3 regions of the Nostoc sp. CALU 1950 genome follow, and region 2 is predicted to be linked to each of the others. Evidence: riboswitches for the same ligand, from Rfam matches in the RefSeq annotation. Region 2 holds a riboswitch; each other region holds the start of a gene.

Region 1 (3,279 bases), on a different contig from region 2:
CGTTGTTTTGCCTGCACCAAGAAATCCTGTAATTACTGTGACGGGAATTTTTTGCATATAAAGTGTGTCGTTTGTTGATCGTTAATTTTGCGATGTGCAGAAAGAAGTTCTAACCGCAGATATCACGCAGTCAGCTGGTGTTAAAATCCAAATATTCATCACTAGCTGCGAGCGCCCAAAACAAAACTTAAATTCGTTCTTAGTACAGGATTTCACAACTTCGTAGCGAATCCTCTGCGTACCTCTGCGCTTTCCTCAGCGTCCCTACCCTGCGGGAAGGCGTTCGCGTAGCGTCTCGTAGAGAAGCGCCTATGCGTTTAAATTTCAATCCTCAATTCGCGCAAAGCAGTACTTATTAGTTAAAGTGGTGTCGGGTTGGCTACCTAATCAAGCTTGAGGGATTTTGCTTGGCAAAGTTTCTATCGATCAATTCTGTACTCCCGTTCCCCCGCACAGCGCGGAACATTCCAAATCGACACAATCCTGCACCAAACGCCAAACGCATCAGTAAAAGCGTCGGTACCTCGCGCACAGACTTGACAAAACCAGACAGTCCAAAACGCACCAATCCCTCTGGTCGAGCCACTCCTTGCCAAATCGAATCGAACCAAGAAGGAAGGGTTTCTTGAGTCCAGTCTGCCGTAATTACCTTCCCCTCAACTAATTCTGTCCCCGCCAAAAGCTCGGAAAAGCCTTCAATGCTGGAAAAAGCAGGATGAGACCACTGTTCGAGGAGTTGCCGCATTACTGGTTTCTCCCAAAAATTTAGGGGTTTTTGGCGGTCATCCCTCTGATTCCAGTCAGCTACAACCAACACTCCACCAGGCTTTAGCACCCGCATTAATTCTCTAGCAAAGACGGTTTTATCTGGCATGTGGGGGCCTGCTTCGATTGACCAGACCACATCAAAACTGGCATCTGGAAACGACAGTGCCATTGCATCATCGACCGCAAACTGGGCGTTTAGCCCTTGGGGTGTTAACTCCTGGGCACGCTTTACCTGCTGTGGGCTGATCGTAATCCCTGTGACCGCAAACCCATAATCTCGCGCTAAAATCCGGCTGCTGCCGCCAATACCACAGCCAACATCTAAGACGGTAGTGCCAGAAGGTAATTTATCTAAACCACCCCATTTAACCATTTCATGTACAAAGTCAGATTTAGCAGCCAAAAAATCCTTTCGTCGTGGCGGCGAACCGTAGTGACCGAGGTGAATGTGTTCCCCCCAATAAAACTCTACGATGCCATCAAGAGTCCATTGATCGTAGGAATTAGCGACTGTGGCTGAGGATTCATACTTGCGGGCCGTCAGGAGATAAGCCGCAATTCCAATCACCAAAATCAGAATAAAACCAATTACAGAATATAATAAAGTTGCCATTTTTTTGAACCCTTCTGTACAACTATTTGAGAGGATGTTTTAAAAGTCCTCTGGTTGGTAGCAAAACGTTTTAGATCCCCCTAAATCCCCCTTAAAAAGGGGGAATTTTAGAGACTTTGCCCCCCTTAAAAAGGGGGGTTGGGGGGATCAACAAGTGCCTAAAATTACAGCCAACCACTTTTAAAACATCCTCTGAGTTGATCTAACGGTTTACTCATTGCTGCTCGTCCCGAATTAGACGCGCGATGTCGTAATCGCCCACCAGATTCGATGCTTACGATGAGCGGAGCTAACGCAATATAAATCACCCTATACATCGAAATTGCAATGTTTTGAATATCTTGAATAATTCTCCCTTGAAGTAGACTGGGCTTGTGTTTATCTTGGAGGACAGCTGTTTGTTTGACAAAGGGATGAACAGCAGTGGGAATTTTTTCAACTCGGTGAATATAGAATTTTGGCATGATGATTAACTGAAATATTAGTCTAGTGAATTAGCAATTTTTATGCTAATTGGGAAAGCATTTGTTCAGTAGTAGAACAGGAATATGTATGTCACACACGCCATTTCTTACCTGTTTTGAACAACTTCTATTTGTTAGTTCAATACACAATATTTGCAAGCGATACTCTCATCTGGGGTAGCGATCGCAGCATCTAAAAACAAAATTTTATCCTAAATTAACCGCCTACCCTCTCATAGAAAGCTGTAATCTGTAGCGTTTTGATATGTGGGGCTATGAGAACGTAAAGCTGATTAGTTGCAGAAATTTTCATAAAGATACTTATCTGTGCCTCGCAGATGTACAAAATTACAAGTCAACTTCGGCGGGCATTCTGACTCACAAGGCAAGCCTTGATTACAGCTGCGGGACAGCGCCGGATTTACACCGGACTTTCCCCGTTTCCTCTAGCGGCTGTTCCCCACTAGAACCGAGATTCATCTGAATACTAACACAACTGTGATTTGCTTGCATAAAAATCAATGGTCGATCTATACTGGCATTCGTCATTAATCGCGGTAAGTCTCATTTTTTACCAAAGCTTGCTATAGATTTTGATCAATATCTTTCTTTAAATTGGAACTTGATGTTGTCTTTCATTGTGGTTGCTAGTGTAGGAATAATTTTCGGTGCGTACTTAGCTGAATTTGTTTCCAGCTAATAGAATTCAGAGAACTTTTGGTTATTTTTTGCTTGCATTAACCAACGGCATCCTAAAATCCCGTATGAAGAATCACACTGCGATCGCATGAAAGACCCTCTCCTAAACTTAAAATTTTTAACATGGATATAAATGAAATTCTTAAATCTTATGCTGCTGGAGCAAGAAACTTTCAAAGACTAAATCTGCAAGAAGCAGAATTAACAAATGCCAACCTCATAGGCGCAGATTTTAGCTATGCTGATTTACGTCAAACACGACTTGGTAGAACTAATCTTAGCCGAGCTTGCTTACACGAAGCAGACTTGAGTGAATCTATCCTTTGGGGCATAGATTTGAGTGAAGCAGACTTATATCGTGCTGTTCTCCGAGAAGCTGATTTAACAGGGGCAAAATTAATCAAGACACGCTTAGAAGAAACAAATTTAATCAAAGCTAGTTTATGTGGTGCTAATTTGCATGGTGCAAACTTATCTCGTTCTCTGTTATTTCAAGCAGACTTACGCCCCAGTTCTGACCAGCGTACAGATTTGGGATATGTGGTTTTGAGTTGGGCAGATTTGAGTTATGCCGACCTCAGAGCCGTTTCCATGCATCACGCCAACTTAGATAAAGCAAAATTATGTCGCGCTAATCTGTCTAAAACAATACAGTGGGGTAACTTAGCGGCGGATTTAAGTGAGGCTAGTTTGCAAGGTGCAGACTTGAGTTATGCAAATCTAGATAGTGCCATT
Region 2 (3,279 bases):
GCAATTTTTATCGTCAAATTAAGGGTTTAAGACCGAACGTTAATACCTAGCTAAAGTTTCAGTCAAGCTTTAAATCCCCATCTGAAAATCTCTTCTCTACAAAATCATACGCGTAGCTTGCTTCCCTGTAAGGGTAGAATTTTGAATTGTTATTGATGGTTTTAGGAAACTTTTTCGAGCTTTTTCTGAGTGAATTTGGATAGCTTGTTACGTGTAAGCTAAAAATAGAAGTGGGTTAAGGGATGGTGATTATGGTCGCAGAAAAACTAATGGGTAATTCACTATCTTCTGATCCTAAATTTTTCAAACCTGGTTTAGTTGGTGCAGAAAACATCTCTAGATAACCTGGTTTGGACAAAAAACTAGCGAAAAATGGACTAGAATAATTTCCTTCCGAAGTGGAATATGCAAAACCCTTACCCGTTAACTGCTGAGTATTAAGACTAATTAAATCATCAACATCAAAAGGTTCGTTTCCTGGCATTGGAGTTCCAGGCGCTTGCAAACCAGTAATTATTTCACCATTTCGTGTACCAGTAATTCCAGTAATCAGGTAAAAACCTAAATCGTTAGGGGTGTCATTAGTGGTGAAAGTACCGTTTGCCGCTATGCCAGTACCAGAATAACTCCAGTTCCAACTTAAAGCAGAGGCGGCTGGCATTGTCCCGAAAACTAATCCAAAAGTGGTGGCGAGGGTTATGACATATAGAGCTAGATTTTTCATGGAAGTCGTTAGTGCGATCGCGGATTTTGTAGAAGGTTCCCGTGTATTATACGGAAATTAAGTAAAGATAGTATTATCAATCTTGCCTATTTACTTAGCAGCGATCAAATAACCACGTCAAAGCAGCATCAACATTACTAACCTGTTCTCCTGGCGGGATGGCTGGACGATTTACCATCACAACCTTTACACCCAGTTCTCGCGCTGCAATAATCTTGGCCTTTGTTGCATCGCCACCGCTATTTTTGCTCACGATGGTATCAATCTTGTTATTAATCAGGATTTGTCTTTCATTATTGAGGGTAAATGGCCCGCGATCGCACAATACCATTCCCAACGGCACTAAAGCATCATCGGTAGGTGGGTCAATCATCCGCATTAGAAACCAAATTTTCTCTAGATAAGCAAAGGCGGCGAGTTCTTGCCTACCAACTGTCAAAAATACCCGCTGTGCCTGGTTTTGCAGAGATGCTGCTGCGGCTTCAACGCTGTCAACTTCAATCCAGCGATCGCCACTTTCTTTTTCCCAAGGCGGACGAATTAACATCAGACGCGATACTCCGACTTCCTTTGCGGCATCTGCTGCATTGAAGGAAATCTGAGTCGCAAAGGGATGGGTTGCATCAATTAATAAGTCAATTTGCATGATTCGCAGATAGCTAACCAACCCCGCCACGCCACCGAAACCTCCAACCCGTAAATCCCCCAACGGTATTGACGGTTCACGGGTGCGGCCAGCTAGAGATGTGATTGCTTCTAACCCTTGGATAGTCGCAACCTTGGCAGCTAGTTCTGCCGCATCTCCCGTGCCACCTAGAATCAAAACGCGCATCATTTAAGATAAAGGGGGAATTTTTGCCAAAATACCTTTTTTCAGTGCTTCTGGACGCTCTGACCAAGGCAGTAAACCGTCTGCTTTGGTATAGTATTGACTAGCACATTGCAGCACCGCAGAAGCACTACCATCAACTGCTAAGTCACCAAATAAATATGTTAATTTGCCTTTGGCAGTAAATGCGACTACACAAGAACGATTACAAGCACTCATGCATTCAACTTCCTGAATTGGGAATTTATCTCGTAAGTCCCAATCTTGGGCAAGCTGCTGAAGTTGATGCAGAAGTTTTTCACCACCACTTTCACCTAAGCGATTTCCATTTTGCCAAACACTGGCACAGGTTTTACAAACAAATAAAGTATGATCAGCAACAGCCAAGGGATTGGTTGGGGAAATATTTACAGTCGTAGTCATCTGTACCTCGCAGAGATGTGGAAATGATAAATCTATTTCGGCGGGCATCCTGACTCACTCAATTTGGTTCCTTAATCTCAAATTGGTTCACAGTTGCGGGACAGCGCCGGATTTGCACCGAACTTTCCCCGTTACCTCTGGTAGCTGACTCCCACCAGAACCGAATAACCTTATCGATCATACACTAGTGGTCTATCGCATTAGTTACGAGGGATGAATAAGTTCGTAGTAAGGACTTTAGTCCTGGATTTTTAAGCACTGAAGTGCTTACTACAAACTCATAATATTTAATGCGATAAACCACTAGTAGTTCGCTTTCGTGACTTGGCGGGGTAAAGGGTAAGGGGGAAGGGGGAAAGGGTTTAAATCCCAAAACCAGTCCCCTTTTCCCTTTCCCCAGTCCTCACTTAGCATTTTTGGGTTGGCAGACTACTAGGGTCATCTAAACAATACGAAATAACAAGCTTTGCACCAACCATCAAACTGGACGACAACCAGACAAAATACTGTGCATATTCACTACTTGTCCAATAACTGCGATCGCAGGCGCACCAAATCCAGTTTGCTCTACCTGCTCTACAATTGTCTGCAAAGTACCAATCAATTCTTCTTGTTCTGGTCGCGTACCCCAGCGTACTAAAGCAATGGGCGTTTCTAAATTCAACCCAGCGGTACTTAGTTGTTCGACAATATAAGGCAGATTGTGAATTCCCATATAAATTACAATGGTTTCGGAACCGTGAGCGATCGCACTCCAATTTACTATCGGTCTATACTTACCCGCCGCTTCATGACCAGTTACAAATATCACTGACGAACTATACAGCCGATGCGTCAAAGGTATACCTGCATAAGCCGCTGCTGCAATTCCCGATGTGATACCTGGCACTACTTCCGTTGATATTCCAGCTTTGACTAATTCTGCCATCTCTTCGCCACCGCGACCAAAAATAAACGGATCGCCACCTTTTAGCCGTACTACAATTGCATGATCCTGCGCTTTATCAATCAGCAATTGAGTTGTTTCTTCCTGGAACAGCGAATGCTTTCCCCTGCGCTTACCAGCATTAATTTGCTCGGCTTGGGGATTAATCATTGCCAGAATTGCCGGACTCACTAAGGCGTCATAGATAACTACATCTGCACATTCCAACAAACCTTTGGCCTTCAGGGTAATTAAACCTGGATCACCTGGCCCCGCACCTACTAAATAAACCTTTCCCAAATACTTGTTCTCCTGTTTCTCTGTGCGGTTCATTTATCTGTTAAATCCCAAATTAGCTCGGCTAATTCTGCACTTGCT
Region 3 (3,279 bases), on a different contig from region 2:
GATATTCAATCCATGAGCAAGTAGAGACAGCAGTAAGCCGTTGCAAAATTCTTGCTGAATGAATCAAAGGCGATCGGCTCAACAATATACCAAAATGAATACGTGAATTACTGAAATGAGAAAGCAATCAAGCATTTTGAGAAAGCAATATGCCTTTTTGCTTGCTGAATCTACCGAAATGAGAAAGCATTTAAGCTTTTTGATTAAGCAAAATGCCTTTTTACTTGCTGAATCCACTGAAATGAAAAAGCATTTAAGCTTTTTGATTAAGCAATCAGGCATTTTGAGAAAGCAATTAGGTATTTTGCTGATTAAATTCGACTTTATCTTTACTTTTACTTTATAAATGACTTCTTATAGGATTACTATTTGATTTTTGAATAAAACTCAGTACACCTTTATTCCTTCTTCCCAGTCCCCATTGCCCCTAATCCCCAGAGGGGGCCCCGAGTTCCCCAATCCCCAGTCCCTTACCTCTACGAGTGATTCAGAAATCAAAGACGCTCGATGACTCGCTACCGCTTCGCTATCGGATTGCTATATACCAATTCAATTAATGATTGCAACACATCCTTGGGTAAAGACGCGATGAATCGCGTCTCTACAAATGGTTTATTTATCACATTCTTTTTTCAAATTGGTATTAGATGCTGCTATTAAGATCAACGTAATCAAGTGTTGATGTTTCTTAGAGGATGTTTTAAAAGTGGTTGGCTGTAATTTTAGGCACTTGTCGATCCCCCTAAATCCCCCTTAAAAAGGGGGACTTTGATTCTAGTTCCCCCCTTTTTAAGGGGGGTTAGGGGGGATCAGAACGATACGGGATAAGGTTATCAGACTTGTGTGTACACCGTAGCTCTTTTTAAGGGGGTTAGGGGGATCAAGAAGTGCCTAAAATTACAGCCGACCAGTTATAAACTACGCTTTGTGAATACCTGGTAAAAAATCGCTGCTCAAAATTGGTAATGGTGATATAGTTACTCAAATCGGTTCTGATGGGAAGCAGCCATCGGACGCAAGGGGGAAAGTCCGGTGTAAATCCGGCGCTGTCCCGCAACTGTGAACCAAAATTAGGTGAGTCAGGATGCCCGCCGGTTAGAATCAATTCGTTTACATAAATCTGCGAGGTACAGATTATGAAAAGAAAAAAACAGGCGTTAGTCAGTCTAACCCTGATGGGAGTTATCAGTTTTTATCTAGTCATTGGTTTGCCCAAACCCGCCTACGCCATGCACATCATGGAAGGTTTTTTGCCAGTGCAGTGGGCAATTTTTTGGTGGATTGTGGCATTACCATTTTTTCTATTAGGATTGCGTAGTCTGACTCGCATTACTCAAGCTAACCCGGAATTGAAACTACTCCTGGGCTTGGCTGGTGCTTTTACTTTTGTACTGTCAGCTTTGAAAATCCCTTCTGTCACCGGTAGCTGTTCTCACCCAACAGGGACAGGGTTAGGTGCGGTGCTGTTTGGCCCCCTTACTATGTCGGTTTTGGGTAGCTTAGTATTGTTGTTTCAAGCTTTGTTACTGGCGCATGGCGGCTTGACGACGCTGGGGGCAAATGCTTTTTCGATGGCGATCGCTGGCCCTTTCCTAGCTTACTGGATATATAATCTGACAATAAAGTTAGGTGGTAAACAACAAATCGCCATATTTTTAGCAGCTGCGATCGCAGATTTACTCACCTACATTATCACTTCCATCCAACTCGCCCTAGCTTTCCCCGCACCTGTTGGTGGGTTTATCGCTTCATTTACCAAGTTCGCCGGAATTTTTGCCATTACTCAAGTTCCCTTAGCAATTAGTGAAGGATTACTAACTGTGTTGGTGTGGAACTGGCTGCAATCTTATAATCCTCAAGAATTAGAATTGTTGAAATTAATCAAGCGAGGAAGTGGCAATGAGTCAATCTAAAAAAGGGTTGAGTAACTGGCTGTTGGTATTAGGAGTTATAGCTTTAGCAGTTGCACCGTTAATATTTGTGCGAGGTGGGGAGTTTTCCGGTGCTGATGGCAAAGCAGAAGAGGCTATTAATGAAATACAACCCGAATATAAACCCTGGTTTAAATCATTTTTTGAACCAGCTAGTGGGGAAATAGAAAGCTTATTATTTGCTTCTCAAGCGGCTTTGGGTGCGGGAGTAGTTGGTTATGCAATTGGATTGTATAAAGGACGTTCCCAACAACAAAAACCTAAAGAATGAGCCTACAACTAGACACTTTAGCTTATACCAATCGATTGCGAAGATTGCCACCAGAGCATAAACTAATTTTTGCATTTACTACTCTTGCTATTTCCCTGGCTAGCCATCCGCTAGTGCAAATATTGATGGCACTTTGGATGGGTATTTGGACAGTTATCTATGCAAGAATTCCCGCTGGTGTTTATTTTAAATTGTTAACATTTACCATAATTTTTTGTTTGACAAGTTTGCCAGCACTTATGGTGAATGGAGTTACGATTAATGATTTGCCAAACGTACAATTAGATTCGTGGTATGGATTAACTCTCGGACACTTCTATATTTATATCAGTCATCATGGCAGTATCCAAGCATTAGGAATTTTAACCAGAGCATTAGCCTCTGTTTCTTGCTTATATTTTCTCATGTTAACCGTCCCTTTCACGGAGATATTGCAAACTCTGCGTTACTTACGATTTCCAGTGCTTTTAACCGATTTGTTATTACTAATGTATCGGTTTATTTTCATCCTATTGAACACAGCCGAGGAATTATGGACGGCACAAAATTCCCGTGGTGGTTACCGTACTTGGCGTAGTGGAATGAAAAGTTTAGCACTACTAATCGGACAATTATTACAGCGAACCTTACAACGATATAGTCAGTTTTCTCTGGGATTGCAATCACGGGGTTTTGTGAGCGAATTTCGAGTTTGGCATCCCCGCCGCTATCGTCCCCAAGCGCGATATATCATCGAAGCAATTTGCGGCTGTGTAGGATTAATAGGATTAGAATTTTGGCGAAATGCAGGAATATTTACTTGAATTTGAGCAGGTATATTACACCTATCCAGGCACACAAGAATCAGCTTTGAATGGTCTAACACTGAAGATTCCATCTGGTAAAAGGTGTGCGTTAATTGGGCAGAATGGTTGTGGTAAAACGACGCTATTTTTATTAGCTAATGGTCTCTATAAACCTGATTCTGGTATTGTCCGTTGGCGTAGTGAACCGTTAAGTTATAATCGCAATGATCTTAGTAACTTACGCCAGAAAGTTGGACTAGTATTTCAAGATCCAGAACAACAATTAGTAGCT

Evidence for each region. Region 2 has a riboswitch for cobalamin ahead of ABF638_RS17005 (DUF1636 domain-containing protein). Riboswitches for the same ligand answer to the same signal wherever they lie in the genome.
Region 1: linked by a shared signal. The riboswitch ahead of ABF638_RS22300 (hypothetical protein) and the one ahead of ABF638_RS17005 (DUF1636 domain-containing protein) in region 2 are both predicted to bind cobalamin.
Region 3: linked by a shared signal. The riboswitch ahead of ABF638_RS08525 (energy-coupling factor ABC transporter permease) and the one ahead of ABF638_RS17005 (DUF1636 domain-containing protein) in region 2 are both predicted to bind cobalamin.

Annotation. Positions count from the first base shown of each region.
Region 1 is NZ_JBDNJQ010000088.1:1,636-4,914, forward strand. It holds gene cobW (cobalamin biosynthesis protein CobW) at 1-57, opposite strand, end outside; gene ABF638_RS22295 (methyltransferase domain-containing protein) at 380-1,381, opposite strand; gene ABF638_RS22300 (hypothetical protein) at 1,546-1,845, opposite strand; cobalamin riboswitch at 2,192-2,334, opposite strand; gene hetL (heterocyst differentiation pentapeptide repeat protein HetL) at 2,668-3,279, shown strand, end outside.
Region 2 is NZ_JBDNJQ010000057.1:24,052-27,330, reverse strand. It holds gene ABF638_RS17015 (PEP-CTERM sorting domain-containing protein) at 236-724, opposite strand; gene ABF638_RS17010 (cobalt-precorrin-6A reductase) at 819-1,556, opposite strand; gene ABF638_RS17005 (DUF1636 domain-containing protein) at 1,560-1,976, opposite strand; cobalamin riboswitch at 1,999-2,156, opposite strand; gene cobA (uroporphyrinogen-III C-methyltransferase) at 2,455-3,234, opposite strand; gene ABF638_RS16995 (sirohydrochlorin chelatase) at 3,231-3,279, opposite strand, start outside.
Region 3 is NZ_JBDNJQ010000020.1:47,927-51,205, forward strand. It holds cobalamin riboswitch at 971-1,110, shown strand; gene ABF638_RS08525 (energy-coupling factor ABC transporter permease) at 1,137-1,913, shown strand; gene ABF638_RS08530 (energy-coupling factor ABC transporter substrate-binding protein) at 1,900-2,202, shown strand; gene cbiQ (cobalt ECF transporter T component CbiQ) at 2,199-3,005, shown strand; gene ABF638_RS08540 (energy-coupling factor ABC transporter ATP-binding protein) at 2,986-3,279, shown strand, end outside.